Regions from separate parts of the Cobetia sp. 14N.309.X.WAT.E.A4 genome, predicted to be linked through region 2. Evidence: predicted binding sites of a transcription regulator. Region 2 holds the regulator's gene; each other region holds the start of a gene.

Region 1 (7,687 bases), on a different contig from region 2:
CCTTGCCCTGCTCGCGTACGGTGTCCATCGCGCTGTAGCGCTCGGCGGTGTCGTCGGCCGAGAAGAACAGGGTGTCGGCGGCCTGATTGCCGTGCAGGTCAGTGATGCGCAGGTGCTGACCGGCGCGCACCAGCCCGATGAAGTGATCGCCGGCCTCGACGGTGCGCTCTAGCTCGCGCGGCTGCTCGGCCGGGTCTGCGTAGCTCAGCGGGGCGTCGTCCGTCGTGGCTGGGGTGTGGGCATGGGGGTGTTCAAGCGTCGAGGTGCACATGGGGATGTCCTTTGTCCTTGTCATCGAGGGCGTCGTTTCCAGTTGCCACTGGCCCGTCGGCGTGGCGTCCATCTGCTGTCAGGGAATGCCTCAGCCCGCCAGGTGATAGAGCTGATTGTTGGCGTAGGCGCGGGCATTCTCGGGGCGCGACAGATAGCAGGCGTCGCGCTCATCCATCGGTGTCGCGGTGCCGAAGGTCATGTCCACGCCGCGCAGCGGATATTCCTCGGCGGGGTCCAGCGGATGTGGACAGGTGTGCAGCATGACGAGGGTGTCCATCTCGAAGCGCAGGGTGACGCTGTCGCCGGCGGCGCAGTGGTCCGTGACGTAGTGCAGGTTGGCGTCTTCATCGGCGCGCACGCGGGAGAACAGATTGAGGTTGGCGCACAGGTCGCGCTCGCTCAGGCCGTACTTGGCCATCTCGATCAGCAGGCTGTCGTGGCCGGTGGGCGTGAAGTCATTGAAGGCTTGCTGGTAAGCCTTCTTGTGCCAGCCCTTGGCGGCGAAGTGCTGCTCCATCAGGTTGCCGCTGGCGCTGTCATGCCAGCCCAGATCGTCCTGGATGATGGAGGCGAAGATGCGGCCCATGTCGGAATACAGGCAGTGACCTTCGGTGAGGCGGAAGGTGTGCTGACCCTTGAGGGTATCCGGCAGATTGAGGCGCTCAAGCAGATCCAGCGGGTTGTACATCACCAGGCCGACATTGGCGTTGGCCTCACGGGCGGTCAGCTTGAGTGCGCTGCCACGCGGCATGCGCATCGACCAGTGATGGCCGCCGGGCAGATGGGTCTGATACTTCGCGGTAAAGCTGGCGCGGGCGGTGGTTGCGGCATCAAGCGGTATGTTCATTGATTTGGCCTCCGGTGAGAGTGGCTGGGGAAACGGAGTGGGCTGGCGTCGTCAGCGTTTCGTGCTCGGGCGTCGGTTGGTCAGCGCCCGCTTGGACAGCGCTCGTTTGGACAGAGCTCGTTTGGACAGAGCCCGGCTGCTGGGACGACGCCTTGGTCTTGCTGCGCTCGGTGGGCAGGTCATAGGTGATGGTCGAGCCATAGGCCTGCGGGGCCTGCGGGTCGACACGCACCTTGTCGAACACCCAGACGCGTGAGCCCAGCTCGAACGCTTCCTTGAGGTCATGGGTGATCATGAAGATGGTCAGCTGCTGCTCTTCCCACAGACGCAGGATGAGCTGGTGCATGTCCTTGCGGATGCCCGGGTCCAGTGCGCCGAAGGGCTCATCCAGCAAGAGGATGCGCGGCTTCATCATCAGCGCCTGGGCGATGGCGAGGCGCTGCTGCATGCCGCCGGACAGCTCATGCGGGTACTTGTCCAGCGCGTGGGACAGGCCGACTTCTTCCAGGCGTTTCTCGGCGGCGACCCGTGCCTCGCGACGCTTGGCCCCGAACAGCTTGCCGGTCAGCGGGGCGCGCGCCAGCTCCTCGGCCATGATCACGTTGCCCAGCACCGTGAGGTGCGGGAAGACGGAATACTTCTGGAAGACGATGCCGCGGTCCGGCCCCGGCTCGCCGGGGATGGGCTTGCCGTCCAGCAGCAGCTCACCGCGCGAGACGCCCTCGGTGCCCAGCAGCAGCTTGAGGAAGGTGGTCTTGCCGCAGCCGGAGGCGCCGACCAGGGTGATGAATTCCCCGGCCTCGACGGTCAGGTTCATGCGTTCCAGCACGACCTGCTGGCCGTAGTGCTTCTCGAGACCCTTGGCGTGGATGAGGCTCATGATTGGCTCTCCTCAGCGTGGTACCAGGGGAAGGCGCGGGTCGAGACGAGCACCAGCAGACGGTCGAGCAGGAAGGCCAGCAGCGTGATCCAGGCCACGTAGGGCAGGATGACGTCCATCGCCAGATAGCGGCGCACCAGGAAGATGCGATAGCCGAGGCCGTCCTGGGCGGCGATGGCTTCCGCGGCGATCAGGAACAGCCAGGCGCTGCCGAGTGCCAGACGCGTGGCGCTCAGAAGGCGCGGGGTCAGCTGGGGCAGCAGCACGCGGGTCAGCACTTGCCAGGAGCTGGCGCCCAGGGTCTGGGCCTTGATCAGCTGCTCATCGGGCAGGCGCAGGGCCTGATTCTGCAGGTCGCGAATCAGGAAGGGCGTGATACCGATGACGATCAGCGCGATCTTGGCCAGCTCACCCGTCCCGAAGGCGATGAACAGGATCGGCAGGATCGCCATCGGCGGAATAAGGGACAGCACGGTAATCAGCGGTGACAGCTTGGCGCGCAGCAGCGGCAGGCCGCCGGTGAGCAGGCCGACGCTCAGGCCGATCAGCGCACTGATCAGCACGCCGGCCAGCAGGCGTTCGAGGCTGGCGAAGGTGTCGGTCCACAGCGGTAGATCGCCGGTGCGCACGTTGACCTCGGTGGCCAGCTTGGCGAAGGACTCGCCCATGGACGCGAAGGACGGCAGCAGGCGGTCGTTGGGGTTGTCGAGCAGTCGCTGGTTGGACTGCACGATGTAGAGGATGGCCAGCAGCGCGAAGGGCAGGCCACCGAGCAGCCAGCGGCCACCACGGGAGGGTGTCAGATTGATCAGGCGTTTCATGCGCGGGCTCCACGGGTGCGAACGAGAGGTGCGGTCGAGGGAGGCGGTCGGTTCACCAGCCACAGAGACAGCTCTCCTGCGGCTGGTGTGCGGCATCCACCGCGTGGCGTTACTGGCTGTCGGCCAGTGCGGCGGTGTAGCTCGGGTCGAAGCGCAGCATCACGTTGCCCTCATTGCCGACGATGCCGGCAGGCGTCTCGATGCCGATGAAGCCGGCATCCGGCGCGCCTTCGCCCAGCAGCCCCTGCGCGAAGCTGAAGTCGGCGATGTGCTGCATGGTGTCCTTGAGGCTCGGCGCATTGAAGGCGGCCACGGCCTCGGCGGGGGTGTAGTACATGTGGGTCGCGGCCAGCTGGGCCTGATAGCCGGCGAGGTCGGTGCCGGCGGCATCGGCCATCTGGGAGAGCGCGGCTTCGTCACCGGCCTTCATCTTCTCCATCACTTCATACCAAGCGCCGACCAGCGCGTGGCCGAAGTCCGGGTTGTCCTTCAGTGTCTGGGTATTGACGACCATCAGATCGAGAATCTCGCCGGGGATGTCACTGGAGTTGAAGACTTCGGTGTAGCCGGGCATGTCCTTGAGCGTGGCCAGCTGCGGGTTCCAGGTCACCACCGCCTGGGTATCGGTGTTGCTGGCCAGCGCCACGATATCGGCATCGCCGGTATTGGTGGTGGTGAGGTCACGCTCGCTCATGCCGACGCTGTCCAGCGCGCGTGCCAGCAGGTAGTGGGAGACACTGAACTGCACCAGATTGACCTCACGGTCCTTCAGGGACTCGATGGAATCGCCGTCGCGTACCATCACGCCGTCATTGCCATCGGAGTAGTCGCCCAGAATCAGCGCGGTGGAATCGACACTGCTGGCGGCAGGGAGGGTGAGGGCGTCCATGTTGGTCATGGCGCAGCCATCGACATTGCCGGAGGTGTACTGATTGATGGACTCGACGTAATCGTTGACCTGCACCACATCAATGTTCATGTCGTACTTCTTGGCCCACTTGTCGACGATGCCCTGGGTATCCGCGTATTCCCACGGCATCCAGCCGGCATACACCGACCAGCACACGCTGAAGGAATCCTGCGCCATGGCCTGCGGGCTCAGCGATGCGCCAAGCAGCAGGGCGCCGGCCAGCGCGGCATGTCGGGAGGTCTGGCTGGATACGGCGGATATCGCCGGGGAATCAGATGCGACAGCAGCGGATGGCGCCTGAGCGCAGGCATCCGAGAGGGAAGTCGTAGACGGGGAAAGGCGAGCGGGCTGGGTCATTGTCGTTATCTCCGGCGGAAAAAGTGAGAGGCGCCGACCTTTTCAGGCGTTGCGTCTCCCGGGCTTTTGTCCCGCCGTGTAACCCCCAGCTTGGAGGTCGAGTGCTCTCGGACCAGTCGTGACGGCTATCAGCCAGTCACCGGAACCCTAGCGCTCCATTGGTGTAGATTTTCGATTGTTGTATGCCTATCGGTGCCTCGCTGAATGTCTAGCAGGAAGTATGCCGGAGAGAATTTCTCAAATTAAACCAATGGGTTATAAGAATTATTGGAGTATGGATACGCGCATCGAAAGTGTACGCTGCACCAATTTGATGAATTTTGTCGATTCTTGCACCTCGGTGAAGTCAGTCGAGAGTGGGTAGCATATGGATGTGATAGGAAGTGAAAGCTTACAGCATATATTTTGATAACCTATTGATACATTGCTATTGTTTAAAATGGTGATTGTATAGCGCTTGATTAATACTTTTGTTTTGGTTTTGTGTTTATAAAGGTCGACTCATGGAGTTTTTTAACGAGTTGATTTGCTGGGGAGCTTTGGTAGATAATATCGTCAGTAATTAGATGTTTTTTGAACTTAGAAAAAGCTTCAAGGAGTGAGGCAAATGTTTATAGATAAAGATAGGCTACTAAGCTATTATTATAATAATGTTGCTAGCGTTTTTTGGTCTCTATTTCTTGTATTCGGTGCTGTGATATTTGTTGCTTATTATATCCATATAGAATACATGCCCGATTTCGATATGATGTCGTCGATTTCATTATTAGCGGCTGTGTCAGCTACCTCTATATTTTTTATAGTTTTTTTGGTTTTAATGGGAATAATGCCTGGGCTCTTTTGGGACTACTATTGGAGTGATATGGGCGGTAGCTCCAACTTAAGTCAACAATGGAAAAAGCTCGAAACAAGAGATACAATTCAAGCCTTAATGATTTGGTTTGCGTTACCTATCTTGGCTATCTTTGCCTCTGTTATTGGTGAGCTATTTTTTGGTTGGTACTCTTTTATTTTTTTAGTGATAGTTGCATTTGGTTTTTTTGGATATTTAGTTACAAGAAGTGATTATGGATTTTGGGAGGGATGTAAAAATTTTATATCTCTAGCTTTTGCTTCTTTCATGACATCAGTTTTTGCATTTTTTCCTTTTTATTTTATTATAAAGGCTTCGGAAATGAAAAGCGACGATAATGACATGCTTCTGTTTTTAATTGCATTATTGTCATTGTTTGTGGTTTTCATGAATGTGTTTGTGGCAGCACCAATCACATCAAGTCAATTGTCTTTAAATAATATAAAGAAAAATAAGATTATAAAAAATACGATAATAGGGGCTTTGGTTTTGGTTGTTATTTGTATATGGTCTAAAGCAACGCATTTAATACCAGAGTCAGTGATGAGGTTGTATAAGTTTGGCGCTATTCATGCTAGTAAAATTGTGTTTGATAAAGAGGGTTGTGATGTTTTAGGGAATTTGTATCTAAAAGGAAATCCAGAGGAAGGGATGTGCTATGTCGATGATGTCTTAATTTTGTCCCGTTTAGGTAATGAATATTACTTGCAGATGGCACAGGGTGCTCTTATCAAGAGTAGGTATTCGGATAGCAAAAATCATGAAAACGAAGAGAGGGGAGAAGTAAAAACAGGAGCAAAAGCAGGAGCAGAAGCAGATAAAATTGAAGCTAGGTTATCTAGTGATACTATAAGGTTTACTATATCCGCTGACCGTATTGTCTCATGGGCCACATCTTCTAGTGTTAATGAGCCATAGTAACTTGTAAGTCTATTTTAAATAATGCTTGCGGAAATAGATAATTCTAGAGGAAAGTCTCATGGCACTTTCACAGATGCAGATCATTCAATCCCTGGGTGAGGCGATGGCCTGGTTCGAGCGAGAACTGAACTGGGGCGTGCCGCCGACTGAGCTACGTCATCTTTGCGGACGCATTGGTGAACTTTACGCTGCATTGATCACCAATGGTCAGATGGCGACCGAGGTGAACCAGCGTGGCTATGACGTGGTAAGCGGTGACGGTGAGCGAATCTCGGTCAAGACCACTGCGATGATGGGCGGTGGAGGCCATGTTGCTTTCAATCCCCGCTCGCTGGAGGAAGTGGAGCGCATCATCATCCTGCGTATCAATACGGAAGAGATGCAGATCGAGAAGTTGCTGGATGCCACAGTGGAAGAGGCAAGGTCGTTGATGTCACAGGAACGCGCAGGCAAACAGAGCATCTCGTTGTCTCGACTGGCCAAGACTACGAAGCCACGCAGCGAGCTGAAAGCCGTGCGTGAAGTCATGTTCGCATCTTGTCTTGTTCGCGAACTTGAGAACGGCAGCATCGAAGTCGAGCGCGATGATGGTCAGGGGATGCAGGCAGTGAGCCCTGTTCAGCCAGTGCTGCGTGAATTGGCAAGACAACTGAATCTGCCGCTGGTCAATGGCAACGGCAATCCGCACAACACCCGTCAGCTGGGTAGTCTGGTTATCAAGAGTCTGAGTGAGTCGTCGCATATCTAGTCGCGAGAGAGTCATCATATGAAGCGCTGAACAAGGGGCCATGGCGGCCCCTTGTTCAGTGATACCGATTCTGATGTCTCATTTGGACTGTGTTGCATTGAATGTGCTCTGGCCTATCCAACAGCGTGATCAGCTCGACATGGCTACGTTCCTTGCGGCTTTCATCCCATGGCGTCCGACGGGCACCATCATCGGCTTGCCGGTAACGGGGTCCGACGTGATGTGGCTTTCCAGCCCGAATACCTCCTTGACCATCTCGCGTGTGAGTACCTGCTCGGGCGGACCGCTGGCATGAATCTGGCCGTCTGACATGGCGATCAGTACATCCGCGTAACGTGCGGCCAGGTTCAGTTCATGCAGCACCATCACGATGGTGGTGCCGCGAGCGTGGTTGAGGTCCGTCAGCAGGTCGAGCACTTCCACCTGATGATTGATGTCGAGGAAGGTGGTGGGCTCATCCAGCAGCAGAATGTCCGTCTGCTGGGCGAGCGCCATGGCAATCCAGACGCGCTGACGCTGTCCGCCGGAGAGTTCATCCACCGCTCGTTCGGCGAGTGCGGCGGTGTCGGTGGCGTTGAGGGCTGCCAGCACCGCGGTGTCATCGTCACGCGTCCAGCGCTGGAACAGCCCTTGATGCGGATGCCGCCCGCGGCTGACAAGATCCAGCACCGTGATGCCTTCCGGGGCGATCGGTGACTGGGACAGCAGCCCCAGCTGGCGGGCCAGTTGGCGTGCCGGCAGGCGGTGGATCGACTTGCCATCCAGCAGCACCTCGCCCCGCGAGGGAGGCAGCAGGCGCGAGAGCGTGCGCAGCAGGGTGGATTTGCCGCAGGCATTGGCGCCGACGATCACGGTGATCTCGCCCGGAGCGATGTCGAGGTCTATCGACTCGAGCACCGGCCGCTCGGCATAGCCTGCCGTCAGGCCATTCACGCACAGGGAAGGGTGGGTCATGAGGAAACGACTCGCTGAGATGACGGGCGGTGAGGGGCGGAGGAGGAAGATGGCGGCGTCGGCTGTCTGCCGCGTCGTTGTCTGCGCCCTGAGGGGCCGGGCCCCTGATGTTCCCGCATCAGC
Region 2 (7,687 bases):
CTGACCAACCTGTGTCGCGAGCACGATATCGCGCTGGATGACGTGGCCTACTGCGGAGATGACCTGCCGGATCGCGAAGCCATTCGTCGCGTCGGTCTGGGGGTCAGCGTTCCCAACGCCATGCCCTATGTGATGAGTGAAGCCAATTGGGTGACCACGCGTCAGGGCGGTGATGGTGCCGTGCGCGAGATCTGTGATCTGCTGCTCAAGGCACAGGGCCACTGGGCCTCGGTGCTGGATACCTATCTGCAGGAGTCGCGCGCCTGATGCCACGTCTGCCCCGTCCCTCTCCGCGCCTGTGGCTGATGCTGCTGCTCCTGCTGGTCGGCGGCGTCATGGCCCTGATCGAGCAGCGCAACAGTCTGGAGTCGACAGTGGATGTCGACGCCAGCAGTGATGAGCCGGATTACTATCTCGAGGGGGCTGACATGACGCGCTTCGATGCGCGGGGAGTGTCGATCCAGTCGATGACCTCCCCGCACATCGAACACACGCCAGGCGATGACGTGACGCGTGCGCAGGCACCGAAGATCCGGACCAACGACAGCGAAGACCGTCGCTGGTACGCCACGGGTGACAGTGGCGTGTTGAGTGCCGGCGGCGACACCTTCACCCTCGAGGGCAATGCCAGGCTGCGCCAGCCTTCGGACGCCTGGACACTGGACACCGACGTGCTGCATTACAGTCGTGAGCAGAACCGTGCCTGGAGTGACGTGCCGGTGGTGATCACCCAGAATGGTCAACGCGTCGAGAGTGACCGCTTCAGCGCTGACCTCTCTCAGGATTCCGCCCAGCTGGAAGGCCGCGTCCGCAGTACCCTGCAACCCGGCAAGGGCAAGAGCGATGCCGCCCGGGAAGCCGAGACTCTCGACACCGGCAATGACACCACCCGTGACGATGATGGCCGCGTCTCCAGCACCTTCGATGCCGCGCCGGCCCAGGATCAGTGAGCGCACCCCTGCATGCGCCGAATCCTCTCTCCCCGATTTCCGCTTCACGATGGCCTGAGTGATCGTGAAGCCTTACCAGTTCTGCCAAGGAGCACTCCATGACTTCAACGACTCTCACGCCCTTGACGGTCTGGCGCCAGACACTCAGACCCGGTGTCATGGCCCTTGGCCTGGCACTTGGCATGACGACGCTTTCCCCGACCGCACTGGCGCTGGACAGCGATGCCAACCAGCCGATCAACATTGCCGCCGACTCACTGTCACTGGATGACAAGGCCGGCACGGCCACCTATACCGGTCGCGTGGAAATGCGCCAGGGCAGCATGAAGCTGGATGCCGCGCGCGTGGACATCAGTCGCGCCGACAGCGGCGAGATTTCCCTGGTCAAGGCCACCGGCCAGCGCGCCTACATGGAGCAGAAACCCGATACCGACGAGCGACTGGTCAAGGGCTGGGCGAATACCATTCGCTACCACGCGCTGGAGCGCCGGGTGGAACTGGTCGGCGATGCCCGTCTGGAGAAAGGCGATGACACCTTCGAAGGTGGCTACGTGGAATACTTCCTGGACAAGCGCCAGGTCAATGCCAGCAATGGCACCGATGCCTCATCCTCCGAGGGGTCACGCGTCCACATGACCCTGACGCCACGTGGCGCCAATGCCAGCAAGGGTCAATGAGAATGACTGCTGCCAGCCCACGTACCCTCAGCGCTCGTCATCTGGCCAAGGCCTACAAGGGTCGCAAGGTCGTCAAGGACATCTCGCTGGAAATCCGCCAGGGTGACATCGTAGGCCTGCTGGGCCCCAACGGGGCCGGCAAGACGACCTCGTTCTACATGATCGTCGGCCTCGTGCGCTCGGATGCCGGTAGCGTGACCATCGATGACCACGACCTGTCCGGCGCCGCCATGCATCAGCGGGCTCGCGCCGGCATCGGCTATCTGCCCCAGGAAGCCTCGATCTTCCGCAAGCTCTCGGTGTCCGACAACATCATGGCGATCCTCGAGACGCGCAAGGATCTGGATCGCAACGGACGCAAGGCACGCCTGGAGGAGCTGCTCAACGAGTTCAGCATCACGCATATTCGTGACAGTGCCGGCATGAGCCTTTCCGGCGGGGAGCGCCGCCGCGTGGAGATCGCTCGCGCACTGGCCACCGAGCCGGACTTCGTGCTGCTTGATGAGCCGTTTGCCGGCGTGGACCCCATCTCGGTGGGCGAGATCAAGAGCATCGTGCGCCAGCTGCGTGACCGCGGCATCGGGGTGCTGATCACCGATCACAACGTGCGCGAGACACTCGACATCTGCGATACCGCCTACATCGTGGGCGATGGCCAGATCATCGCGCATGGCGACGCCGACACCATCCTCGCCAACCAGCAGGTGCGTGATGTCTACCTGGGCCATGAGTTCAAGCTCTAGCCCGAGAGTGGCGTCAGCCTGGTGAGAGCCGTCAGCCTGGTGAGAGCCGTCAGCCTGGTGAGAGCCGTCAGCCTGACGAGAGCCGTCCGACCTCTTCTGCTCTCACCAGCACCCTCCAGCACCCGCCACTTCCTGCTTCACTGTCGGGGCCTCGTTCCCCGCCCCCTCACGCAAGCGCCTCGACAGGCGCTTGCGTGATCTCCCCGTGAACCCTCCTGCTCTGCCACACCTCACTCGAATGCATGACGTCCATACCACCTTGGTGGCAACATGGCATGCAAGTTGCTTGAATATTCTCGACTGCCCCTTGTCAGTGCCCCGACCCACGGTATAGCGTAGATGCACGTTCCTTTGCCGTGAATGACAGACCCCATGAAACCCACCTTGCAGCTTCGACTCGGCACTTCCCTGACCATGACCCCGCAACTTCAGCAAGCGATCCAGCTGCTGCAGTTGTCGACGCTGGACCTGCGTCAGGAGATACAGCAGGCGCTTGAGTCAAACCCCATGCTGGAGCTTGACGAGGAATACGAGTCGCTGGATGTCGCGGAGACACAGGACAAGAGCGAGATCTCCACCTCCGAGACCAACAGCGAGATTCCTGAAGAATACCCTCTCGACAGTGACTGGTCGGACCTCTACCAGGATCACGCAGGCAGCCTGACCAGTTCCGGCAGCGGAAGCTCGAGCGAGGACGGGCCGGACTTCGATCGCAACACCAGTGTCGAAAGCCTGCAGGACCACCTGCGCTGGCAGCTGGCGATGACGGACCTCGATGCGCGTGAACGCCAGATGGCGGAGAGTCTGATCGATGCGGTGGATGGGGCCGGCTACCTGAGCATGAGCCTGGACGAACTGGTCGATGGCCTGCGAGGTCAGGGACTGCCCGGCCTCAAGGCGTCGGAACTCGAGCAGGTCCTGCTGCGCCTTCAGCAGTTCGATCCCACCGGTGTGTTCGCTCGAGACCTGCGGGAATGCCTGCTGCTGCAGCTGGCCCTGCTGCCGGACGATCTGCCATTGCTGGCCCAGGCCCGCCGTCTGGTGCGGCAATTCCTCGAGGCACTGGGCAATGACGATCGCAAGCTGCTCAAGCGTCGCCTGAGCCTGGATGATGATGAGCTGGATCACGTCATTCGTCTGGTACGGGCGCTCGACCCGCGCCCGGCGTCCGCCTGGGGCGAGCCTGCCAGTGATTACGTCATCCCGGACCTGCTGGTCCGTCATACGCGTCACGGCTGGCAGGTCGAGCTCAACCCGGAAGCGCTGCCCAAGCTGCGTATCCAGCCGGAATATGCCGCCCTCATCAAGCGGGCCGACAAGTCCGCGGACAATACCTTCCTCAAGGACAATCTTCAGGAAGCCCGCTGGCTGATGAAGAGCCTGTCCTCACGCAATGACACCCTGCTCAAGGTGGGCCGCGAGATCATGGCGCGCCAGATCGACTTCCTCGAGCAGGGGGAAGAAGGCATGAAGCCGCTGATCCTCGCCAACATCGCGGAAGTGGTCGAGATGCACGAATCCACCATCTCGCGGGTGACCACCCAGAAATATATCCACACCCCGAGAGGCGTGTTCGAACTCAAGTTCTTCTTCTCGAGTCAGGTGGGTGGCAGCGGCAACGGTGACGCGCACTCCAGCACCGCGATCCGTGCGCGCATTCGCAAGCTGATCTCGGAAGAACCGGCGCGCAAGCCATTGTCCGACTCACGCCTGGTGGATCTGCTGGCCAGTGATGGCATCGAGGTAGCGCGCCGGACGGTCGCCAAGTATCGCGAGGCCATGGGCATCCCCTCCTCCAGCGAGCGCAAGCGCTTAGCGTGAGTCTCGACAACGGATACCCGCAGGCCAGCGGACTCCACACGTCGGAGCGCTGAAGCTCGCCCCCTTGCACCTGCCATCCTGGCATCATCTGCCAATCGGTCGTCTGAATACCGGTTGGCAATGCCTGTCCTTGCGACTGCGTGAGTGACTTCACGCCCCAATTGCCTATTTTTCCAGCCACTTTTCTCCAGAGTGCTTTCTTTTTCCCTCACATCCCACGGACAGATAGCCAGGGGTCGCCACCGACTCCTGCCACACGAACGTCGACGTAAATGCTGACATTGGCCACAAACGGCCGGTTTCTCGAGCCCCATTCCGTCCGTGATGCGAGGCGATGCTCATGAAGAACCTGCTGATATCCCTCGCTGGGTTGAAGACAAGCCTTGCCCCACGATGCAGCGCAGCGTTGATCTTTGTTCAAAGCTTGGGCATTGTCGGGGTAGACGCTCGGTACACCGGCACCGCCGCTCTCGCCAGCAGATGATCGCCACGAGACCATGGCCGGAGTCAGAAAGTGGCCGCGCGTTCAATCAGGGTTTGCTCGCAGTCAAAAAGGGTTACAATTCAAAGGCAACCCGCTGGATAAAGGAGCGTGTCCATGCAAGTGAATATCACCGGGCATCATGTGGAACTCACCGATCCTCTCCGCGATTATGTCAACGAGAAGCTCGCTCGCCTCGAACGGCATTACGACAACATCACCAATGTTCAGGTGACACTGTCGATCGAGAAGGAACGCCAACAGGCTGCCTGCACCCTGCACGCCGCTGGCGCCGACCTCCATGCCCTGGCAGAAGACCCCAACATGTACGCTGCCATCGACGCGCTCGCCGACAAGCTGGACCGCCAGCTGGTCAAACACAAGGAAAAGTCCCAGGCTCGCTCTCAGGGCACCGGGACCCGTTGACCTTCTGCCATGACACTTGATCAGATCCTTCCCCCCGAGCGCACGCTCTACGGCGTCCCCGGGGGGAGCAAGAAGCGGGTGCTGGAATTCTTCAGCACCTTCATTGCTCAGAACATTCCCAGCCTGGACAGCCAGGAAGTCTTCTCGCGCCTGATCGGGCGCGAGAGACTGGGTTCGACGGGCATCGGCCACGGCGTGGCCGTGCCACATGCACGCAGTCCACACTGCAAGACCCCCATCGCGGCGTTCATGAAGCTCGGTGACCCCATCGACTTTGACGCCATCGATGGCGAACCCATCGATCTGCTGTTCGTGCTGCTGGTCCCCGAGGAGGCAGATGACACCCATCTCACTCTGCTCGGCCAGGTGGCGGAACTGCTCAACTCGCCCACCAACCGGGCAGCATTGCGCCAGGCAGACAGTCAGCGAGCATTGTTCGATGCCCTGACCTCGGCCATCGCCGAATTGCCGGCGCGCTGAACCTGCAAGCCCGGACTCGCTCCGGGCTTGTCGCTGACTGGCCTCAGGCACCCTCCGCTTTCACCTCATGCTGACCTCGCCCTGGGAGAGCACTCCATGAAGATCGTGATCATCAGTGGTCGCTCCGGTTCCGGCAAATCGATTGCCCTCCAGGCGCTGGAAGACATTGGCTACTATGCCATCGACAATCTGCCCGGCATGCTGCTGGCACCATTGGTCGAGCAGCTGGAAAAGGACAGCCCCACCCGCCGGCGCATCGCGGTCTCCATTGACGCGCGCAACCTCCCCGATGCCCTGAGTCGCTTCCCTGAACTGCTCGACAGCGTTCGTCAGAGCGGCATGGATGTGCAGGTCGTCTACCTGACCACGGACTCCCGTGTCCTGCTCGAACGCTATTCCGCGACCCGCCGCCGTCATCCGCTGACCCGCGACAATGACCGCACGCTGGCCGAGGCCATCGAGATCGAGCAGCAGACACTGGCCCCGATTCGTCAGAAGGCGGATCTTGTCATCGACTCGACCAACCTCAGCGTGCATGACCTGCGCTCGCGCATCACCGAACAGGTCGCACAGCACAGCTCTCGTCATCTGACACTCACCTTCGAGTCCTTCGGCTTCAAGCATGGCGTGCCGACCGATGCCGACATGGTGTTCGATGCCCGCTGCCTGCCCAACCCCTACTGGGACATCAATCTGCGCAGCGATACCGGTCGTGATGACAGCGTGGCGGAATTCCTGCAGCGCTACCCGGACGTCAAGGCGATGCAGGATGACATCACCGGCTGGCTGGAACGCTGGCTGCCCGCCTATCAGGCCAGCAATCGCAGCTACCTGACCGTTTCGGTGGGCTGTACCGGTGGCCAGCATCGCAGCGTCTATCTCTGCGAGCAGCTGGCCGAACATTTCGCCAAGCAGCTTCCGGAAGTGCGTCTACGCCACCGGGAGCTGGGGATCCATACGGCCCTGGCGATCAGCGATACCCGTCAGGAGTCACACGATGCCCAGTCGTGAACTGGTTCTGACCAACAAGCGCGGGCTGCATGCTCGCGCTGCCACCAAGCTGGTCAACTGCTGTGCGCCCTTCGAGGCCACGGTCATGGTCAGTCACGGTGAGCGACGCGCCAACGCGGCCAACGTCATGGCGCTGCTGATGCTGGCAGCCCCGTGTGGCACGGCGCTGATCATCGATGTCGAGGGCGAACAGGCAGATGAGGCCCTGTCTGCGATCGAGTCCCTGTTCGAGGCGCGCTTCGAAGAGGAAGAATGACGCCTCCGCACGCCATCTGACATCCCCCGCCCGCCGGCTTTCTGCCACTTTTTCCGCGCTGATTGCCCTATCGATAAGAAACAGTGTTTTCTTTTGTCGACGCGCCCCCCTGCGCCAATGGTAGAATCAACGCTGTCCTTCATGTCGACAGGGGAAGCCGACAGATGAGCAAGACGTCACGCAAACTCAAGCCTAGACTTGATCGCCTGTCACAGGCACTGGAAAGTGGCGAGCTGGATCAGGCAAGGCGCATGCTGAATCGCGGCCTGGCACCGGTGGACGTGGCCCACTTGCTGGAATCCTCCCCCCCCAAGGAGCGCAACCTGCTCTGGGAGCTGGTCGACGCCGAACTTCAGGGCGATGTGCTCCAATACCTTGGCGAGGATATCCAGAGCGACTTCCTCAAGGACATGGATGCCGAGGACGTCCTGGCCGCCACCGAGAATCTGGAACCGGATGATGTCGCTGACATCCTCCAGCGGCTTCCGAATGCCGTGATTCTCGAAGTCCTCGACTCCATGGAGGCGCAGGAACGCCAGCGGGTCGAGACGGTGCTGTCCTATCCCGAGGACACTGCCGGCGGCTTGATGAACACGGACACCATCACCATCCGTCCGGACATCACCCTGGATGTCGTGTTGCGTTACATCCGCCGTCACGAGCGACTTCCCGATTCCACCGACACCCTGCTGGTCGTCTCGCGCCGCGATGAATTCATCGGCGCCCTGCCCATCAACCGCCTGCTGGTCTCTGACCCCGGTGTCACAGTGCGCGAGGTGATGGATACCGACAGCGTGGTGATTCCGGCATTGATGCCGGAGAGCGAGGTCGCCTCGCTGTTC
Region 3 (7,687 bases), on a different contig from region 2:
TTGACGCCGTGATAACCCTTGCTGCGACCGATCAGCTTGGTCTTGGTCGGCTTGCCTTTCTTGCGCCAGTAGGCGCGCGCGATCTTCAGTGAGGTATCGGCGCTTTCGGAACCCGATCCGGTGAAGAAGACGTGATCCAGCCCCTCGGGCATCAGTCCCGTGATGCGATGTGCCAGCTCGAAGGCCTTGGGGTGGCCGTACTGGAAGGATGGCGCGTAATCCAGCTCGCGCAGCTGTGCGCTGACCGCTTCGGCGATCTCCGGGCGGCAATGGCCGGCACCGCAGGTCCAGAGACCCGACAGGCCATCGAAGATCTGGCGTCCCCGGGAATCCGTGAAGTAGGCACCCTGCGCCTTGGTGATGATGCGTGGGTCCTGCTTGAACTGCCGATTGGCCGTGTAGGGCATCCAGTAGGCGTCAAGTTGTTCCTTGCTCAATCCTGCCTGGGCGGAAGGGGATGTGTCGAAGGCGGTCATGATGTCTCCCGAAGAGTGCTGTTGTTGTTGGATCTCGGCTCCTGTCTGGCTAGATTAGAAAGCCCTTTTGATAAGATAAATGCCGTTGTCTTTATCTTCAGGAAAGCATTTACTTAACTTTCCATGTCGTGGAACTCAGGAGGGCAGACCATGCGCAAGGACGGCATGAGAGGACAGCTTGGCGATGCCGATCTGCGCTTGCTGCGCATCTTTCGCAAGGTGGTGGAATGCGGCGGCTTCTCGGCGGCCGAGATCGAGCTCAACATCAGTCGCTCCGCCATCAGCATGGCGATGAGTGACCTGGAGACGCGGCTTGGCCTCAAGCTCTGCCAGCGGGGTCGCAGTGGTTTCGCGCTCACCAATGAGGGAAGAGACGTCCATGAAGCCGCGATGCAGATGCTGGCAGCGGCGGAAGGCTTTCGCACGCGCATCAACGGACTGCACGCCTGGCTCAAGGGCGAGCTGAACATCGGCATCACCGACAACCTGGTCACCATGCCGGAGATGCACATCACTCACGCCCTGAGCGCGCTCAAGAAGCACGGTCCGGAAGTGAAGATCAACATCCGCATGATCCCGCCCAATGAGATCGAGCGCGCCGTACTGGATGGGCGATTGCATACCGGGGTGATCCCGACGCTCAAGACGCTGCCAGGACTCGAGTATCGCTCGCTCTACGAGGAAACCTCCTGCCTTTACTGCGCGCGGGGCCATGTGCTGTTTCGCGAACCCCGGGAAGGCGACACTCGCGCGCGCGGACGCCCGGTGGGGCAGGAGGAAATACGCCAGCATGATGCCGTGCTGCCTGCCTACGCGCAGACGCCCACGATCAAGGCGCTGCATGAGCCACTCAGGGCATCCGCCTCGGCGACCGACCGCGAGGGCATCGCCTTTCTGGTGCTCTCCGGGCGTTATCTCGGCTATCTGCCCACCCACTATGCCGAGCGCTGGGTGCGCGATGGCCAGATGCAGGCGCTCAGCCCGGTGGCCAACTCCTATGTCACCTATTACAGCGCCATCACGCGCAAGAGCCGCGCGCCCAATCTGGTGCTGGAGCGTTATCTGACCGAGCTGGACGCCCTGCGCCAGGCGACACCGACACGGAAAGCGCCATCTACCCAGGAGGGCCGGTCATGAATCAGCACCAGAGGAAGTGGGCCATCCAGGGGCGGGGAGACTGTCGGGATCATCAGGCGCGGTGAAGCGGATGACCTATTCGTTGTCGTCGTAGTGAATGATCGACAGCAGCTGAATCGGGACCTCGTTCAACTTCTCGGGGCCATGCGGAACGCCGGCATCGAAGGCCAGGCTGTCGCCGGGGCCCATCTCATAGAACTTGTCACCGTGGCGATAGGTGAGATGTCCTGACAGCAGATAGATGAATTCATGTCCGGCATGGCAGAAGTTGGGGAAGACTTCGCTGGCATCATCCATGGTGATCAGGAAGGGTTCGTAGCGCTTCTTGGGGCCCTGCTTGTAGCTCAACAGTTGATAGGCATGGCCGACTTCCGTGCCGGTGCGTACCACCTGCATGCCTTGCCCGGCCTTGATGTGCTGGGCACCACGCCCATTGACATCGTAATCGCTGAACAGCTTCGAGATCGGCAGACTCAAGGCATTGCACAGCTTGTTGAGGGTATCGAGACTGGTGGACACCTGGGCGTTCTCCACCTTGCTGATCATGCCCTGGCTGACACCGGCGATACGCGAGACGTCGGAAATCTTGTAGCCCTGCGAGACACGCTGCTGCTTGAGCGCGCGCGCGATGTGCTGCTCAAGTCCGAGACGCGTCTCGTCAGCTGCCGCCGTGATGGTGTCTTTCCTCTCTGACTGCGCAGCGGGGTCGGTCGCTGGTTCACGGGGCAGAGTGTCGGAGCTGTCCTGTTCCGACTTCTCGGAGGGAGCGGGGGATTTTCGCGGCATGATGACTCCTGTAGCGGAGAGGGTGGCAATGGGAAGGGGATGGCCGGCGAGGACACTGCATGTCCTTGTGAGGCATGCGGCGCATCGGCTCGCGGGCGGGGTATGGCGTGACATTACCAACTTTGCCGTCAACCCTCATCCTTGATGTCTGCCAAGGGGGCGGGAGTACCTTTCGAGAGTCCTTCTCAATCACCTGGACTGGGTGTGAGGCAAGAGGCCTCCTCGACGTCACGTCGAGGAGGCCTCTTGCGTCTTGCGTTCGCAATGCGTCCTGCCACTTCACCCGGTTATCACTGCAGGTCTTGCAGTGCCCGACATGGTGCGTGTGCTCAGCCGCGAGCCAGTCGCTTGGCCTTTTCCGGGTCATCGAAGGGCAGGGAATGACTGATGGCCGAGAGGCTGGTCTCTCCGTCAGTGCCGGTCTTGAGGGTCAGCGGGGTGCCATGCTCGGCATAGCCGGGTTCGAGACGTGCCAGCGCCATGGAGCGATCGCTCAGGCGCGAGTACATGCCTTGGGTGATGACACCGACACACTTGCCGTCGGCGTAGATCTTGTCACCGATCTGGGCGACGTCTTTCGAGTCCAGCAGCACGCCATAGACCTTGACGCGCTCCTTGCCCTGCAGCGCGAAGTGTTCGCTGGCGCCACGGAATTCGGTCTTGCCCGGGGAGACGGTGAAGTCCAGGCCCAGCTCCCACAGGGTGTCGCCCACCGGCTGGTCGGGGTACGGGTAGGTTTCGGAATTGTCCGCCGGGTAGAACAGCAGGTGGCTCTCGACCCGCAGCCAGTCAAGGGTGCCAAAGCTGCACGGCTTGATGCCCATGTCGGTGCCATCTTCGAGAATCTGTTCCCACAGAGAGGGAGCGTCCTTGGCCTTGCAGAAGATCTCGTAGCCCCGCTCGCCTGTGTAGCCGGTGCGCGAGATCATCACGTGGTAGCCGAACAGCTGGGTCTGCAGATGGTGGAAGTAACGCAGCTCACGGATGCCCGGCACATGACGCTCCAGAAAATCCACCGCGACCGGCCCCTGCAGTGACATGTCATGCATGTCGTCATCGAAGGTCAGGCTGACGGCGCGCCCCAGGGCACTCTTGGCCAGCATTTCATTCGCGGTGCCCGTGCCGTGCACCACGAGGTAGGAGTTCGGCGCCAGACAATAGACGATGCAGTCGTCGACGAACTTGCCGGCCTCATTCAAGACGCTGGCGTACACCGATTTGCCTGGATACAGCTTGGACATGTCCCGCGTGGTGACGTAATCCAGCACGGCCTGGGCGTGCGGGCCATTGCAGTGGATCTTCTTGAGCCCCGAGACATCCATCAGACCGGCGCGGGTGCGGATGGTCTCGTGGTCATCGGCCGTGTCCGAGACGGCGTAATTCCAGGCAGTGCCCATGCCATTCCAGTCTTCAAGCTCCGCGCCCAGCTTGCGGTGTTGTTCGGCCAATGCCGAGATGCGCCATGAATTCGCCATGCGTCCCTTTCTCCTGTGAGTCGTGCTGCCTAGCGTAAGTGGGTGGTGCCGTAGTCCTGCTGGTGCTGGCGGAGATGGCGCGCAAGACGCGCATCCGCCGCAGGAAGTGTTGTTGTTCTTTCGCCTCTTCAGGCGCCTCTTCAGGCGCTTCACAAGGGCTTGTGCCTGCTGCTTGCCTTGCCTGATCGCATGAGCATCGATTCTTGAAAGGAAAGAAACATTCCTCATGGTTAAGCAAGGGGCTTGCCAATTCCGTCAAAGGCCATGGCCACGGCAACCCTGGAGCGAGTCAGGCGGCGATTGGCAGCACGAATTCGGGCGTGAATATCAGCGCTTTGCATCATGCTGGTGCGAAGAGGGGGCTTTGGGCACCGAAATGATGCCTATTTCGAGAAACCGGCAGGATTTCACTCAGAATCACCTGACGTTTCCTGTGGGGTAAAACGCCTATGGAAAATAAATTTCCATACAAAACAGTAGGTTGATGAAAAGCTCTGGGCGACAGCTGACGAAATGGCATGCTGCATGCTTTTCTTTGAAGGAAATAAAGTTGACCAGCAGGAATCACAAAAACTCGTTTCATCCGCTATCTTGGCGTGGCGTGTCACCACAAGGGGTCAGGTTTCCCGGGGTGGCAGACAGTGTCGAGGGAGATGGAACCCGGTCCGCTCTCAGAGGAAACCCAGATGTCACCCGAAAAGGCGCAACAGTTCATCAAGGATCACGATATTCGCTACTTGCTGGCGCAGTTCGTGGATATTCATGGCGCTGCCAAGACCAAGTCCGTGCCGGCCAATTGCCTGATGGATGTGGTCGAGAAGGGCGCCGGCTTTGCCGGCTTCGCCGTCAGTGGTCTCGGCATGTCGCCGGAGGGGCCGGACTTCATGGCGCGTGGCGATCTGGACTCGCTGTGCCTGGTGCCGTGGCAGCCGGGCTATGCGCGCATGGCCTGTGATGGGTACGTCAATGGGCAACCGTTCGATAACGACAGCCGTGTGGTACTGCTCAAGCAGCTGGAGCGCATGAAGGAGAAGGGCTGGACACTCAATAGCGGGCTGGAGCCGGAATTCTCACTGTTCCGCCGGGGGGAAGCGGGTGAGCTGTTGCCGGTGGATGAGAGCGATACCCTCGCCAAGCCCTGCTACGACTACAAGGGCCTGTCGCGTTCGCGTGAATTCCTCGAGCGTCTGGTCGAATCGTTGCAGGCGGTGGACTTCGACGTCTATCAGATCGATCACGAGGACGCCAATGGCCAGTTCGAGATCAACTACACCTACAGCGATGCGCTGACCTCGGCAGACCGCTTCACCTTCGTGCGCATGGCTGCCGGCGAGATCGCCAATGATCTGGGCATGGTGTGCTCCTTCATGCCCAAGCCGCTGGCGGACCGCCCGGGCAACGGCATGCACTTCCACCTGTCCGTGTGTGATGACACCGGGCGCAATCTGTTCGGCGATGACACCGATTCCCAGGGCATGGGCCTGTCGCCGCTGGCGTATCACTTCCTCGGCGGTCTGCTGGCGCATGCCCCGGCGCTGTGTGCCTTTGCCGCGCCGACCGTCAATTCCTACAAGCGTCTGGTCGGCGGCGGCAGCACCAGCGGCGCGACCTGGGCGCCGGTCTTCATCGCCTACGGTGACAACAACCGCTCGGCCATGGTGCGTGTGCCCTACGGTCGCCTCGAGTTCCGCCTGCCGGACGCCGGCTGCAACCCCTATCTCGTGCACGCCGCCATCATCGCCGCGGGGCTGGATGGCGTGGCACGCAAGCTGGACCCGGGCACGCCCCACAACATCAATCTCTACTCGCTGACCCCGAGCGAATGCGCCGAGAAGGGCATCGAGACGCTGCCGCAGAATCTCTCGCTGGCCATTGATGCGCTCGAGGCGGACAGCATTCTGCGCGAGAGCCTGGGCGAGGGGATCTGCGCCGAGTTCATGCGCCTCAAGCGCGAGGAATGGCGGGACTACAACGCCCAGGTCAGTGAGTGGGAAGTCAAACGCTACGCCGAATTCTTCTGATCTCATCCGGCGGCGCTCGCGGATCTCGCGGGTCATGTCAGACGAGTGTCGCCACTGTCACCACCACGCTCAAGACACCAGGCAGGAGGACGCCTCCTGCCCGTGAGAGGACATCACCATGTGTGGAATCGTAGGGCTTTATCTCAAGAACCCGGCGCTGGAGTCGCGCCTGGGGGAGCTGTTCGAGCCGATGTTGATCGCGATGACGGATCGCGGCCCGGATAGCGCCGGCTTCGCCATCTATGGCGACGAATTTGACGCTGGCATCAAGCTGACGCTGCAGAGCGATGGTGTCGATGAGGATTGGGGGGCGATCGCCAAGGGCCTGGGCGAGCAGGTCGGCACGGTGGCGGACTGGTTCAGCAATGCCAGTGTCGCGGTATTCAAGATCGCCGGGGAAGAGAGTGCCGTGCGCAGCTGGCTTGCCGACAGCGCCCCGCAGATACGCGTATTGAGCGTGGGGCAGAGCATCGAGATCCTCAAGGCGGTGGGCCTGCCGGCGCATATCGCCAGCCTCTATGGCCTCAAGGGCATGCAGGGCAGCCACATCATCGGCCATACCCGCATGGCGACCGAAAGCGCCGTGACCCTGCAGGGCAGCCACCCGTTCTCCACCGGGCGTGATCTGTGCCTGGTCCACAATGGCTCGCTGTCCAACCACAACTGGCTGCGCACCAAGCTCAAGCGTGAGGGCATCAGCTTCGAGACCGACAACGATTCCGAAGTCGCCGCTGGCTACCTGACCTGGCGTCTGGAGCAGGGCGACAGTCTGGAAGCCGCGATCACCGGCGCCCTAAAGGACCTTGATGGCTTCTTCACCTTCACCATCGGCACCCGTGATGGCTTCGCCGTGGTGCGTGACCCGATCGCCTGCAAGCCTGCCGTGATCGCCGAGACCGATGATTACGTGGCCATGGCCTCGGAATACCGCGCCCTGGCCAGTTTGCCGGGCATCAAGGATGCCCGCGTGTGGGAGCCGGAACCCGGCCGCCTGTATCTGTGGGAAAAAGACACCGCCCGTTCGGAGGCCGCGTAATGATGAAGACTCACGATCTGGCCGTTGATGGGCTGCGCGAATTGAACCAGGCCCTGCACGATGCCGACACCCTGAAAGACGCGCGTGAGTGGCGAGTAGTCAACTCCGACGGCGCTCACAACATCGCCTGCGGTATCAATGACGCTATCAGTGTCGATATCGATGGCCACGCGGGCTACTACTGCGCGGGCATGAATCAGAAGGCCAGCATCACCATCCACGGCAACACCGGGGTCGGGGTGGCGGAAAACATGATGTCCGGCTGCGTGCGGGTCAAGGGCGATGCCTCCCAGTCCGCGGGCGCGACCGCCCACGGCGGCCTGCTGATCATCGAAGGCAACGCCTCGGCGCGCTGCGGCATCTCGATGAAGGGCGTGGATATCGTCGTCAAGGGCAACATCGGGGCCATGAGTGCCTTCATGGGACAGGCGGGACGCATGGTGGTCTGCGGCGACGCCGGTGAAGGCCTCGGCGATTCGCTCTATGAAGCGCGACTCTACGTGAAGGGCACGGTCGCATCGCTGGGCGCGGACTGCATCGCCAAGGACATGCGTGCCGAGCACCTGGAAGAACTGGCGGAGCTGCTGGCGAGTGCCGGAATCGAAGAAGACCCGGCCAGCTTCACGCGTTATGGATCTGCGCGTCAGCTCTATCACTTCAAGGTCGACAACGCCTCAGCCTACTGATCAGGATGCCCAACATGACCGACGAGACTCAAACACAGCCCTACAACCCGGCATTGCGCGAATCCGCGAC
Region 4 (7,687 bases), on a different contig from region 2:
GCAATCGCGTGCCGGTGATCCTGTTCACCAAGAATGGCGGCCAGTGGCTCGAGCACATCGCCGCCAGCGGTTGTGACGGTGTCGGCCTGGACTGGACCACCGAGATGTCGGATGCGCGCGCGCGCGTCGGCCATCGCGTGGCCTTGCAGGGCAATCTGGACCCGAATGCGCTGTTCGGCACTCCCGCCGCGATTCGTGCCGAAGTCGGCCGCATTCTCGATAGCTACGGTCAGGGGCCTGGCCACATCTTCAATCTGGGGCATGGCATCAGCCAGTTCACTGACCCGGGCAATGTCAATGCTCTGATGGACGCTCTGCATGAGCTGAGCCCCGCCTATCATCAGGATGACACCGCCAACGCCACGCCGCTGGCGCGCGATTGAACCATGTCACTGATGGCTGACAGCCCCGCCGTGTCTTTCATGGCGGGGTATCACGCATGACGCCGCTGGAGCAGCGCCTCGCGCCGAGGCGAGGCTGGGCGTGCGTGGCACTGTTCTGTCTGCTGCTGATCCTGTTCGGCACGCTCTCGCCGGGCGAGCCTCACCCGGAGCAGACCTTCCCCTGGGACAAGCTGCAGCATTTCTCCGCCTTCGCCTTGCTGGCACTGACCACGCGGCTGGCCGGGGTGAGCAGTCTTGTCATCCTGCCCGCCTTGCTGCTGCTGGGCGTTGGCATCGAGGGGCTGCAGCTGGTGATTCCCTATCGCGGGGCAGAAGTGCTGGATGCGCTGGCGGATTTCCTCGGCATTCTTGCCGGGCTTGGCTGCCACCTGGGCGGACGTCTGATCGCGCGCCTGACCCGCCTGTGACGGGCCGTGTGCCAGGCCTCTACCCGCCAGAAGAGGCCTGGCGGGTGAGTCATTGGTCATCGCGCGTCAACCCCAGTGCCTCGAGATCGTGCACAAGCTCTTTCCACTCCGCGTGTCTTTGGCTATGGTGCTGCGCCTGAGTCCTGTTGATTGATCAGGACTGCATCGCCCGATGACGCGTGCGTCGATGATTCAGGCCTTGAGGGTCTGATGTCCCGTCCTCTTATTCATACCTTGATATCCGACTCCGATATCCCTTGTGAGGGTTCTCATGACCGAACATCTCGATGGCTCCTGGTTCACCGAAATCTTCGACCGCCACGGCAGCGCCTTCTCGCTCAAGGTCAGCCACAAGCTGCATGACGAGCAGACGCCTTATCAGCACCTTGAGGTCTATGCCACCGAGACCTACGGCAATCTGATGGTGCTGGACGGCTGCGTGATGCTGACCGACCGCGACAACTTCCTCTATCACGAGATGATGTCGCATCCGGCGCTGTTCACCCACGCGGCCCCCAAGCGTGTCGTCATCATCGGGGGGGGCGACTGTGGCACCCTGCGTGAGGTGCTCAAGCACCCGGGCGTGGAGAAGGTCACCCAGATCGACATCGATCCGGCGGTCACGCGGGCTTCCGAGCAGTTCTTCCCGGCACTGGTCGAGTCCAATGATGACCCGCGTGCCGAGCTGCTGTTCGAGGATGGCGTCAAGTGGGTCGACAACTGCCCGGACGAGAGCATCGACGTGCTGATCGTCGATTCCACGGATCCGGTCGGTCCGGCGGAAGGTCTGTTCAAGACCGACTTCCTCAAGCGCTGCCACCGTATCCTCAAGCAGGGGGGGGTGATGGTGCAGCAGAGCGAGTCGCCGCTGTATCACACCGACTCCATCATCAAGGACCTGCGCAACGACATGGGCGAAGCGGGCTTCGACAGCGTCGCGACCCTGCCGTTCCCGCAGCCGGTATACCCGTCCGGCTGGTGGAGCTGCACCCTGGCGGGCAAGGGCTGTGACGTGAAGTCCTTCCGTGAGGAAGACGCGGCTGCGGCCAGCTTCGCGCGCGATTTCTATACCGTGGAAGGCCATCGTGCCGCCCTGGTACTGCCTCCCTTCATGCAGCGTCTGCTGGAAGACTGAGTCATCCAGAAGCGCATCGGGGCGTGAAGAATGCGTTTCAGTGCGCGGTAGCGTTGAGTCAGGGTGGCTGCGACATTGGTCGCAACTCCCCAGACCGGAGCGCAGGAAAGTTCAAGAACGGCCGTTTCGTCATGAAACGGCCGTTTTTATTTTGCACCGATATGAAGCGAACGAGGCGTCAGACGCCACTATCTGCACGCTTGTCTCGCCATATGATCGACGGTTGGCATCGGGAGGTTTGGCCGTTTTCACTGCCGTTCGGCTGTTTTTTCAGCGTTGAACGCAGCGGATCACACGATAGGCGGAAATTGGAACGGAGCTTGCTATTGTCGAGGGGTGCCATGCACAGCATTGCACCATCACCGTCTCGGGGTGTTTCCGAGCGGATTCCAGACATACGCGAGGGATTCAAGATGCATAACAACAAGAAGCCACTGCTGATCGCTAGCGCCGCCCTCCTGGCTGCCTCGGTAGCCAGTGGTGCCAGTGCCGCGACTCTGGATAGCGTCAAGGAAAAGGGCTTTGTCCAGTGTGGTGTCAGCACCGGTCTGCCGGGCTTCTCGGCGCCGGATGACGCCGGCAACTGGCAGGGCCTGGATGTCGATGTCTGCCGTGGTGTCGCGGCGGCTGTGCTGGGTGATGCCAGCAAGGTGCGCTACGTCCCGCTGACGGCCAAGGAACGCTTCACCGCGCTGCAGTCCGGTGAAATCGATGTCCTGTCGCGCAACACCACCTGGACCGCCACGCGTGACACGTCTCTGGGCCTCAACTTCGCCGGCGTGAACTATTACGACGGCCAGGGCTTCATGGTCAGCAAGGACCTGGGGGTCTCCAGTGCCAAGGAGCTGGATGGCGCGGCGGTCTGTATCCAGTCCGGTACCACCACCGAGCTGAACCTGGCGGATTACTTCCGCCTCAACGAGATGTCCTTCGAGCCGGTCGTCTTCGACACCTCCGACCAGACCGTCAAGGGCTTCGAAGCGGGCCGCTGTGACGTCCTGACCTCCGACCAGTCCCAGCTCTACGCCCTGCGCATCAAGCTCTCCGATCCGGCGTCCGCCATGGTACTGCCGGAAGTCATCTCCAAGGAGCCGCTGGGCCCCGTCGTCCGTCAGGGCGATGACCAGTGGTTCAACATCGTCAAATGGACCCTGTTCGCTCAGATCAACGCCGAAGAGATGGGGCTGTCCTCCGACAACATCGAAGCCAAGAAGTCGGATACCAATCCCAATGTCGCGCGTCTGGTCGGTGCCGATGGCAACTACGGCGAAGCCATGGGGCTGCCGGCTGACTGGGCCTATCAGGTCATCAAGCAGGTGGGCAACTACGGGCAGATGTTCGAGCGCAATGTCGGCACTGGTTCCGCTCTGGGGATCGAGCGTGGTCTGAACGCGCTGTGGACCGACGGCGGCGTCCAGTACGCACCGCCCGTTCGCTGATGCCTCGGCTCGCCTGGAGGTCCAGCGCGAGCCGGGTGAACCGTGACGCAGGCTGAGCAAGGACGCTGGCCAGGGAGAAGTGGCCATACGGTCATTTCCCCTGGCCAGCGTCGTGAGGGGCTTGGTCTGTTCCCCGTGATCCTTTCCTCGAGTGCCGAGAGATAACTGATCTGCCGTTCGATAGGGCGGCAGGCGGAAGTCGCATAGCTTTCCGGCGGAGATTGCCTGTATGACACAACCTGCTTCTCGCCCGCCGGCCACGGTCAAGCCGCCATTCTGGCGTGACCCGGCCAAGCGAGCACTGATATTCCAACTTCTGATGCTGGCAGGCGTGTTCGGCGTGTTGGCGATCATCGTCAGCAATACCCTGACCAACCTCGAAAGCCGTGGCATCACCACCGGCTTTGCCTTTCTGGACAACACCGCAGGCTTTGGCATTCTGCAAAGTCTGATCGACTATTCCGAGCAGTCCACCTATGGCGATACCTTCATCGTCGGTCTGCTCAACACCCTGCTGGTATCCGCACTGGGCGTCATCGCGGCTACCGTGATCGGCTTCATCATGGGGATCGCCCGTCTCTCCCCCAACTGGCTGATCTCGCGGCTGGCGGCGGTCTACATCGAAGTCTTCCGCAACATTCCCCTGCTGCTGCAGATCTTCTTCTGGTACTTCGCCGTTCTTCGCACTCTGCCGAGTCCGCGAGGTTCGCTGTCGCTGGGCGAGGCCTTCTTCCTCAACGTGCGCGGTCTGTTCGTGCCGGCACCGATCACCTCCAGCGGCTTCTCGGTGGTGATTGCCGTGTTCGTGCTGGCCGTCGTCGCCAGCGGCATCTTCAGCTACTGGAACCGCCAGCGTCAGGCCCGTACCGGTCAGCGCTTGCCGGCGGGCTGGATCTCGCTCGGTCTGATCATCGTGGCGCCGCTGCTGGCCTACTTCGCGATGGGCATGCCGCTGAGCTGGGAGCTGCCGGAACTCAAGGGCTTCAACTTCCGTGGCGGCATCACGGTCGTTCCCGAGTTCCTCGCCCTGTGGGTCGCGCTGTCGGTGTACACCGCGGCGTTCATCGCCGAGATCGTGCGTTCCGGCATCGAAGCGGTACCGCACGGCCAGACGGAAGCCTCACGGGCGCTGTCGCTGACCGGTGGCATGACGCTGCGCCTCGTGGTGGTGCCGCAGGCACTGCGCGTCATCATCCCGCCGCTGACCAGCCAGTACCTGAACCTGATCAAGAACTCGTCGCTGGCCACGGCCATCGGCTATCCCGATCTGGTCTCGGTCTTCGCGGGTACCACGCTCAACCAGACGGGTCAGGCCATCGAGGTGATCGCCATGACGATGCTGGTGTATCTGACCATCAGTCTGCTGGTCTCCATGTTCATGAACTGGTTCAACGCCCGCATGGCGTTGGTCGAGCGCTGAGGGTCTGCCCATGTCGATTGAAAAGACCCTGTCACGGGTTACCGAGAAGATGATCGATTCCCGCCCGGCGCCAAGCGACAGCATCGGTGCGGTGGCCTGGCTGCGAGCCAATCTGTTCGCCGGACCGATCAATACGCTGTTCACGCTGTTCGCGCTGTATCTGGTCTACCTGCTGGTGGTGCCCAGCCTGCAATGGGCGCTGATCGATGCCGACTGGAGTGGCACATCGCGTGCTGATTGCACGGGTGAGGGGGCCTGCTGGGTCTTCATCAGTGCGCGCCTCGATCAGTTCATCTATGGCTTCTATCCGAGTGAGGAGACCTGGCGGGTCGATATCGTGTTCGCCATCTTTGCCGCGCTGATCGCCTGGCTGGCGATTCCGAAACTGCCGGCAAAGGGCTGGGTCGCCATCGTCACGCTGGCGGTCTTCCCCTTCATCGCCTACTTCCTGCTGCATGGTGGCAGCTTCGGGCTCGAGGTCGTCGGCACCCACGAGTGGGGCGGCCTGATGCTGACACTGGTGCTGGCGGTGGTGGGCATCGTGGCGGCATTGCCGCTGGGGATCCTGCTGGCGCTGGGACGGCGTTCCGAGATGCCGATCGTGAAGAGCATCTGCGTCGTGTTCATCGAGTTCTGGCGCGGGGTACCGTTGATCACCGTGCTGTTCATGGCCTCGGTGATGTTACCGCTGTTCGTGCCCGGTGAGGTCAATCTGGACAAGCTGGTGCGTGCGCTGATCGGCATCACCCTGTTCCAGAGTGCCTACATGGCGGAGGTGGTGCGTGGTGGCCTGCAGGCGATCCCGAAAGGGCAGACCGAGGCCGGCATGGCGCTGGGGCTGGGCTACTGGCGCAACATGGGGCTGATCGTGCTGCCCCAGGCGCTCAAGATGATGATCCCCGGCATCGTCAACACCTTCATCGCCCTGTTCAAGGACACCTCGCTGGTACTGATCATCGGGCTCTTCGATCTGCTCGCCATCGTGCAGGCCGGTCTTGCCGACCCCAAATGGCTGGGCTACTCCATCGAGGGCTATGCCTTCGTGGCACTGGTCTTCTGGGTCTTCTGCTTCAGCATGTCGCGCTACAGCCAGTATCTCGAGCGCCTGCTGCATACCGGTCACAAGAAGCGCTGATCACGGCGCCAAGGAATCTTCATCATGACAACGACAACATCCGCCTCGCAGGGCAACACCGGTGCCGATGAGCGCCCGATGATCGAACTCAAGGGTCTCAACAAGTGGTACGGCGACTTCCACGTGCTGCGTGACATCAACCTGAGCGTGCGCAAGGGCGAACGTATCGTCATCTGCGGGCCTTCAGGGTCCGGCAAGTCGACGATGATCCGCTGCATCAACCATCTCGAGGAGCATCAGGAAGGCGATATCGTGGTCAACGGCATGCCGCTGACCCAGGACATCAAGCAGATCGAGGCGATCCGTCGCAACGTCGGCATGGTCTTCCAGCACTTCAATCTGTTCCCGCATCTGACGGTGCTGGAGAACTGCTGTCTGGCGCCGATCTGGGTACAGAAGCGGCCACGCCGCGAGGCGGAAGCCGAAGCCATGAAGTACCTGGAGCGGGTGCGCATCGCCGATCAGGCCCACAAGTTCCCGGGGCAGCTGTCCGGCGGCCAGCAGCAGCGTGTCGCGATCGCACGCTCGCTGTGTCTGAGCCCGGAGGTGATGCTGTTCGATGAGCCGACGTCGGCGCTGGACCCGGAGATGATCAAGGAAGTGCTGGATGTCATGGTCGAACTGGCCAATGAAGGCATGACCATGCTGTGCGTGACCCACGAGATGGGATTCGCCAAGACGGTGGCGGATCGTGTCATCTTCATGGATCAGGGGCAGATCATCGAAGAGAACGCGCCGGAGCCGTTCTTCAACAACCCGCAGTCCGAGCGGACCCAGCTGTTCCTCAGCCAGATACTGGGGCATTGAGGCCACGGACTGATCGGATGATGTGAGCCGCAGAAAAGACAACGCCCTGTGTGATGACAATCACGCAGGGCGTTTTCGTATGTCTTCCACAAGGGCGTCAGTGAGTGCTTGCTTCGCCCTAGCGTCACCCATCGTGACATGTCATCAGAGGCTGGGCTCCGTCCTGCGTGCCTCGGTGCTGCTGGTGTCCGGAAGCTCATCGTCGCCGCCCAGGCTCGGTTCCTGCGGCTTGGCGGCGGCCTTGGACGATGCTTCGGCAGGCGTCGTTGCCGCCGGTGTGGCAGCTGATGCCTCGCCCTCGCGCGGCCAGGTGACACTGCGCGGCTTGCCGACCCAGCTGTCGTCATCGTCATGCACGGCAGGGCGACGTGAGATGGAGCGCGTGACAAGTGCGGCCGCATCCAGCGAGTGGTTGGCGCCACGTACGCTCATCACGTGATGCGGTGCCATCAACAGCTCGAACAGCAGACGCGTGAGAACGAAGGCCAGCAGGAAACCGCCGACACCCTGAGACAGGACTGGCCATTGTGCCAGCAGTGAATTGTCCGGCCCGATGGGCGTCAGGTGCTGCAGCGTCCAACCGGTAGCCGCGACCAGAAGGCCCAGCTGAATCGACAGGTGAGCGGTGACCAGCACACGGCGGGGCAGTGGGCGGCGCATCAGGAGCAGATCGCGCATCGAGACATCTCCGGAACAGAGCAAAAGAGTGAGAGGGCGAGAAAGAGGACAGAGCGGGCCCTGTGTGCAGCGGATGTTAGCACGCACTTCGCCAGCCGCGTCATGTCCGGGAGTGGCGACGGCCATGTCGTCATGTCGGCGATTCTCCTCGCTTGGGTATGGAAAAATTACCCCCACAGTCCGGTAAGGGTTGAATGTTCACTCCGCTGCCAGCATGTCCTCTGATGAACGCAGAAGATGATCGTCAATATCTGATCAACGA

What was found. The regulator sigma-54, encoded in region 2, starts transcription at its own class of promoters, with help from an activator protein. The targets are predictions, from matches to a motif close to TGGCACNNNNNTTGCTNT.
Region 1: the regulator sigma-54 is predicted to act here: its motif matches at 3,935-3,952, upstream of OW493_RS09370 (putative urea ABC transporter substrate-binding protein).
Region 3: the regulator sigma-54 is predicted to act here: its motif matches at 4,106-4,123, upstream of OW493_RS10885 (aminomethyltransferase family protein).
Region 4: the regulator sigma-54 is predicted to act here: its motif matches at 2,256-2,273, upstream of OW493_RS07495 (amino acid ABC transporter substrate-binding protein).

Annotation. Positions count from the first base shown of each region.
Region 1 is NZ_JAPNXT010000005.1:222,436-230,122, forward strand. It holds gene OW493_RS09350 (urea amidolyase associated protein UAAP2) at 1-271, opposite strand, end outside; gene OW493_RS09355 (urea amidolyase associated protein UAAP1) at 362-1,120, opposite strand; gene OW493_RS09360 (ABC transporter ATP-binding protein) at 1,104-2,000, opposite strand; gene OW493_RS09365 (ABC transporter permease subunit) at 1,997-2,821, opposite strand; gene OW493_RS09370 (putative urea ABC transporter substrate-binding protein) at 2,931-3,908, opposite strand; guanidine-I (ykkC/yxkD leader) riboswitch at 4,142-4,250, opposite strand; gene OW493_RS09375 (hypothetical protein) at 4,696-5,859, shown strand; gene OW493_RS09380 (hypothetical protein) at 5,921-6,610, shown strand; gene OW493_RS09385 (ABC transporter ATP-binding protein) at 6,740-7,564, opposite strand; gene OW493_RS09390 (iron ABC transporter permease) at 7,561-7,687, opposite strand, start outside.
Region 2 is NZ_JAPNXT010000001.1:51,026-58,712, reverse strand. It holds gene OW493_RS00255 (HAD hydrolase family protein) at 1-267, shown strand, start outside; gene lptC (LPS export ABC transporter periplasmic protein LptC) at 267-950, shown strand; gene lptA (lipopolysaccharide transport periplasmic protein LptA) at 1,049-1,627, shown strand; gene lptB (LPS export ABC transporter ATP-binding protein) at 1,624-2,370, shown strand; gene OW493_RS00235 (RNA polymerase factor sigma-54) at 2,743-4,191, shown strand; gene raiA (ribosome-associated translation inhibitor RaiA) at 4,790-5,098, shown strand; gene OW493_RS00225 (PTS sugar transporter subunit IIA) at 5,108-5,578, shown strand; gene rapZ (RNase adapter RapZ) at 5,675-6,589, shown strand; gene OW493_RS00215 (HPr family phosphocarrier protein) at 6,576-6,845, shown strand; gene mgtE (magnesium transporter) at 7,010-7,687, shown strand, end outside.
Region 3 is NZ_JAPNXT010000007.1:30,609-38,295, forward strand. It holds gene OW493_RS10870 (aspartate aminotransferase family protein) at 1-476, opposite strand, end outside; gene OW493_RS10875 (LysR family transcriptional regulator) at 627-1,613, shown strand; gene OW493_RS10880 (XRE family transcriptional regulator) at 1,689-2,399, opposite strand; gene OW493_RS10885 (aminomethyltransferase family protein) at 2,729-3,874, opposite strand; gene glnT (type III glutamate--ammonia ligase) at 4,561-5,895, shown strand; gene OW493_RS10895 (glutamine amidotransferase family protein) at 6,014-6,931, shown strand; gene OW493_RS10900 (protein glxC) at 6,931-7,617, shown strand; gene OW493_RS10905 (FMN-binding glutamate synthase family protein) at 7,632-7,687, shown strand, end outside.
Region 4 is NZ_JAPNXT010000004.1:122,015-129,701, reverse strand. It holds gene hemE (uroporphyrinogen decarboxylase) at 1-383, shown strand, start outside; gene OW493_RS07505 (VanZ family protein) at 440-811, shown strand; gene speE (polyamine aminopropyltransferase) at 1,083-1,946, shown strand; gene OW493_RS07495 (amino acid ABC transporter substrate-binding protein) at 2,360-3,385, shown strand; gene OW493_RS07490 (amino acid ABC transporter permease) at 3,615-4,805, shown strand; gene OW493_RS07485 (amino acid ABC transporter permease) at 4,816-5,940, shown strand; gene OW493_RS07480 (amino acid ABC transporter ATP-binding protein) at 6,019-6,747, shown strand; gene OW493_RS07475 (hypothetical protein) at 6,892-7,425, opposite strand.